DNA from 2 places in the Dongia rigui genome. Region 1 is predicted to be linked to the other one. Evidence: riboswitches for the same ligand, from Rfam matches in the RefSeq annotation. Region 1 holds a riboswitch; the other holds the start of a gene.
The links. A riboswitch is a leader RNA that binds a small molecule or an ion and turns the genes downstream of it on or off. The one in region 1 is predicted to bind thiamine pyrophosphate.

Region 1 (2,389 bases):
CCTCGCGCTATCTCGATCGCCGCGCCGAGCCGCTCAATGCACAGGCCGTGGCAGGATTGGGTTTGGCACCGCCGGTGCTGGCCGCGGATCCGGATGCCGGCTGGTACATCACCGCCTTCGTCACCGGTGCCGAGACATTGAATGCCGGTGATGTGGCCGACCCGGAGACCTTTGCCGGCATGCTGAAGCTGCTCACCACCTTGCACCGGTCGGACGTGGCCTTTCCCTTTCAGCAAGGCCTCTTCAAGGCGATCGATCTCTATATCAAGCTGGCGCCGACGCAGCTGATGCAGGACGTGCGGCGGGCGCTGGAGCCGCTGCGCCTGGCGCTTGCGCGCCATCCCTTGCCGCGCGTCGCCTGCCATATCGATCCCAACCCGGCGAACTTCCTGCGTGACGGCGCGGGCCGGCTCTTTTTGATCGACTGGGAATTCGCGGCGACCGAGGAACCGCTGTGGGATCTCGCCGCCGTGACGATGGAGGCAGGCGTCGACCCCGCGATGGCACAGGTGCAAATCGAGCCATTGATCGGGTCCGCGCAATGGCCGCGCTTCGAACTCTATAAGACGGCGCTCAATCTGGTCGCCGCTAGCTGGTGCGAGGCGGAGCTGGTGGCAGCCAATGATTCCCCGGACCTCGTCGCCTTGCGCGATGACCGGCTTTTGCACCTCAAGCAGCGCCTGGGTGATCCGCGATACCAGGACTGGCTGCGGAGCGCTTGAGCGCCCCCTCACCCCAACCCCTCTCCCCACTAACGTGGGGCAAGGGGCTTTTTGCCGAAGCCGCTGGAAACTCCCTCGCCCCGCTTGCGGGGAGAGGGTTGGGGTGAGGGGCCTTGCTTGCGGGTACCGGCACCCCGCTTGACAAGTCACCCGAAGCTGACGACATTGGCCGCCACTCAACGGGGTGCCCCAGTTTGCGAGGGGCTGAGAGAAGCGAGAGCTGCGCTTCAACCCGCGGAACCTGATCCGGGTCATGCCGGCGGAGGGATATGAGTCAGCGATTTGAGCGCATCAGCCCCAATCACGACTTTCAGTCTCTTCCGGCGCCCTTGCGGAGGAGATGACGTCATGCGCTTGCACCCCTTGTTGCTTTCGACCCTGTTCTTGTCCATGGCGGCCATGCCCGCAGCGTTGGCGGCGGAGAAGCCGGTTCTCACCATCTACACCTACAATTCCTTCACCAGTGAATGGGGTCCAGGTCCGGTGCTGGAGAAGGCCTTCGAAGGGACTTGCGGCTGCGACATCAATTGGGTGGCGCTGGAAGATGGCGCGGCGCTTCTGGCGCGGTTGAAGCTCGAAGGCAAGAACACCAAGGCGGATGTGGTGCTGGGTCTCGACACCAACCTCACGGCCGAGGCAAAGGCCACCGGGCTCATTGCCCCGCATGGCACGGATTTGTCGGCGCTGACATTGCCGATCGCCTGGAACGATGCCGAATTCGTGCCCTATGACTGGGGCTATTTCGCCTTCGTCTATGACAGCGAAAAGCTCAAAGACCCCCCGAAAAGCCTTGCCGATCTCATCGACGGCAAGGATGCGCCAAAGGTCATTCTCGAAGATCCGCGCACCAGCACGCCGGGCCTTGGCCTGGTGATGTGGCTGGGCGAAGTCTATGGCGACAAGGCCGGCGAAGCCTGGGCAGGGCTGAAGCCGAAGATCCTTACCGTCAGCAAGGGCTGGAGCGAGGCCTATGGCCTGTTCACGCAAGGGGAAGCGCCGATGGTGCTCTCCTACACGACCTCGCCCGCTTATCACCAGATCGTCGAGAAGACCGACCGCTACAAGGCGCTGGTCTTCCCGGAAGGAAATTACATGCAGGTCGAAGTGGCGGCGGCGATCGCCGGTTCGGCGCAGGCGGATCTTGCCAAGGCCTTCCTCGCCTTCCTGGTTTCGCCGGAGGCCCAGAAGGTCATCCCGACCACGAACTACATGTATCCGGTGCGCGATATCGGCGCCGATCTGCCGGCGGAATTTGTCGCTTTGCCCAAGCCGGAAAAATCGCTGTTGCTGCCGGCAGACGAGGCCGCCAAGCATCGCGACGACTGGATCAAGACATGGGTCGAGGCGGTCAGCCAGTAACGCCGATGTCGCAGAGGACCACCGCAAACGGGCGCCAGCCTGCAGCCTTCCTCATCGGTTGCGGGCTGGCGCTCGCCCTGGCGGCAGCGGCGATCGCCGTGCTTGTCTTGCTGTGGCAGGCGGGTGGAGATATCGCCAGCGTCTCGTTCCGCTATCTCGGCAAGGTGCTGGCCTTCACCTTGTGGCAGGCCTTGCTGTCGACAGTGTTGTCCCTGGTGGCCGCCGTTCCAGTGACTCGCGCCTTGGCGCGGCGGTCCGAATTTCCTGGCCGCGCCTGGCTGCTGCGCCTCTGCGCCTTGCCGATGGTG
Region 2 (2,389 bases), 840 kb from region 1:
ATGACACTGCCGGCATTGCTCAAATTGATTCCGCCGATCGCTACGACGGGCAAAGCGATCCGGGAGCGGAGGATGGCGAACTGCTGGAGCCCGAGTGCCGGCGCAGCATCCGTCTTCGACCGGGTGGGAAAGACGGGACCCAAGCCGACGTAGTCGACCAAGACAAGATCGCGTTCGGAGATGTCCTCGGTGCAAGTCACCGAGAGGCCGATGATTTTGTCCTTGCCCAATAGTTGCCGTGCAAACGGCGCCGGCATGTCAGCCTGACCAACGTGGACACCGTCAGCGCCCGCTGCAAGCGCAATATCGATGTGATCATTGATGATGAGCGGTATACCGGCCCGCCGGGTTAGCGCGCGCAAAGCCAAGGCGTCAGTGAGAAATTGACGCAGGTTGGTGCGTGTCCCGCGCAATTGCACCATGCTGGCACCGCCATCGATAGCGGCGGCGACAATCCTTTCGATTCCGCCGGGACGGCAGAATTCCTGGTCGGCGACCAAATAAAGCGACAAGTCGAGCGACGTCATGACAGCCGCATCCCACCGGCGAGATCGCCGGCTTGGATTTGATAGAGGGCGTCGATGAAGGCGGTTTGGAAAGTCCCTGGCGCCTGGGCCTTGGCAAAGGCGGCCTCACCCGCCACGCCCATCGTCACCATTGCCAGCACGGCCGCCCTGAACGGGTCCTTGATGACCGCGAGATAGGCGCCACCGATGGCGCTGGCGGTGCAGCCCATGCCGGTGACACGCGACATGATGGCATGCCCATTGGCGATGCCGACAACGCGGCTGCCATCGGTCACGTAATCCACGGCACCGCTGACGACGACGACAGCCCCACTGTTGCGCGCCAGGAGTTGCGCGGCTTCGACGGCGGCGTCGGACGCGAGTGTGCTGTCGACCCCCTTTCCACCCGCTGCATACCCGGCCAGCGCCGAGATCTCGGAGGCATTGCCGCGAATGATTGCTGGCCGATGGCGCAGCAGGTCAGCAGCCAGGCGCGTGCGATAGCCAAGAGCACCGACAGCAACCGGATCAAGCAACCAGGGCCGCTTGGCCGCATTGGCCGATAGGGTGGCCAGCCGCATCGCCGCGGCCCAATCCGGCGACAACGTGCCGAGATTGACGACCAGTGCACCGGCGATCGCCGCTAACTCGGCTGCCTCCTCCGTGTTCTCGACCATGGCTGGCGAGGCACCAAGCGCCAGAAGCGCGTTGGCCGTCAGATTGGCGACGACAATATTCGTCATGTTATGAATAAGCGGAGCCGAATTGCGGATGGCCGACAAGGCGGCGGCAAAATCGGCTTCGACAGGTGCAGGCGACATCAACGTCTCTCCCTTTCAAAAGCCGAAGGGAGAAACACCAACAGACAAGATGACGTGAACAGCCGCTTGCCGGGCGGTGCAACGATCCCTTCGCTGGCATGATCCAGATCAGGTTCCTCGGGTATAATCTCAGCCCGCTCCGAAAAGAGCAGACACCCCGCGTTACAACGGATCGCAGTCTACGGAAACGACGCGCCCTGTCAAATCACTGCGCTGTCAGCGGCGTGGCGCGCGGAGCAGGGCGAGGGGCAGCTTGTAGGCCTGATCCGGCACTTTACGCGCCATGACGATGCCGAAGGCCGCCGGGAAAGCGGCAATCGTGATCAGCCAGCCGCCTTCAAGGACATCATCGGACATCGCGGAATTGACGCCGATCAGCGCGAGGATAATCGCGCCGGCAATGAGCAGGCGCCCGACCCAGCGCCAAGCCTTGAGCCCGCCTTGCTGCGGTGGGTAAAGGTCGATATCTGGCTGCGCCCGCAGGAAGACTTCGATCATTTCCATGCGCCCGGCCCAGATCGCGGCCATCGCCGACACACCGATCGTCACGGCGTAGAGCGCAAAGAGTTGGCCGCGCAATTGATCCGCATTTGCGAAGACGCCCTTGCGCATGGCCTCAAACGCCATCAACGGAAAATCATAGAATCCGTGGGCGACGATCGGCAGGCCGAGGGCCAGAACGAGGGCCGCCGGGGCCATGATATCCTTGCGCCACCACCAGGCCAGGAAGACACCCATCATCATGCCGTCGATGGTGTGGCCGGGCACCGCCATCGCGCCGCGCATCAGGCCGGTCACGATCCAATCCTTGGCGCTGAGCAGATAGAGGATGTTTTCGAGCAGCGCGAAGCCGAGGCCGGTGAGCGCTGCGCCACAGAAAAGATCGCCGCCAGAATCGCATTGCGGATGACGGCGGATGTAGAACCAGACGATGAGGAACTTCGCGACTTCTTCGGGGATGGCCGCCCCCAGCCAGGCGTCGCGCGCCGCCTCCCAGAGCGGATCCTGCGGGTGGCCGAGACGGCTGAGCAGGACCGAGAAGCCGATGGCGAGTGGCGCCGA

Region 2: another riboswitch for thiamine pyrophosphate. It lies ahead of thiM (hydroxyethylthiazole kinase); the one in region 1 lies ahead of thiB (thiamine ABC transporter substrate binding subunit).

Annotation. Positions count from the first base shown of each region.
Region 1 is NZ_JAXCLX010000001.1:1,068,583-1,070,971, reverse strand. It holds gene SMD31_RS04815 (choline/ethanolamine kinase family protein) at 1-722, shown strand, start outside; TPP riboswitch at 893-1,008, shown strand; gene thiB (thiamine ABC transporter substrate binding subunit) at 1,071-2,081, shown strand; gene thiP (thiamine/thiamine pyrophosphate ABC transporter permease) at 2,087-2,389, shown strand, end outside.
Region 2 is NZ_JAXCLX010000001.1:224,347-226,735, forward strand. It holds gene thiE (thiamine phosphate synthase) at 1-527, opposite strand, end outside; gene thiM (hydroxyethylthiazole kinase) at 524-1,327, opposite strand; TPP riboswitch at 1,395-1,497, opposite strand; gene SMD31_RS01045 (PrsW family glutamic-type intramembrane protease) at 1,544-2,389, opposite strand, start outside.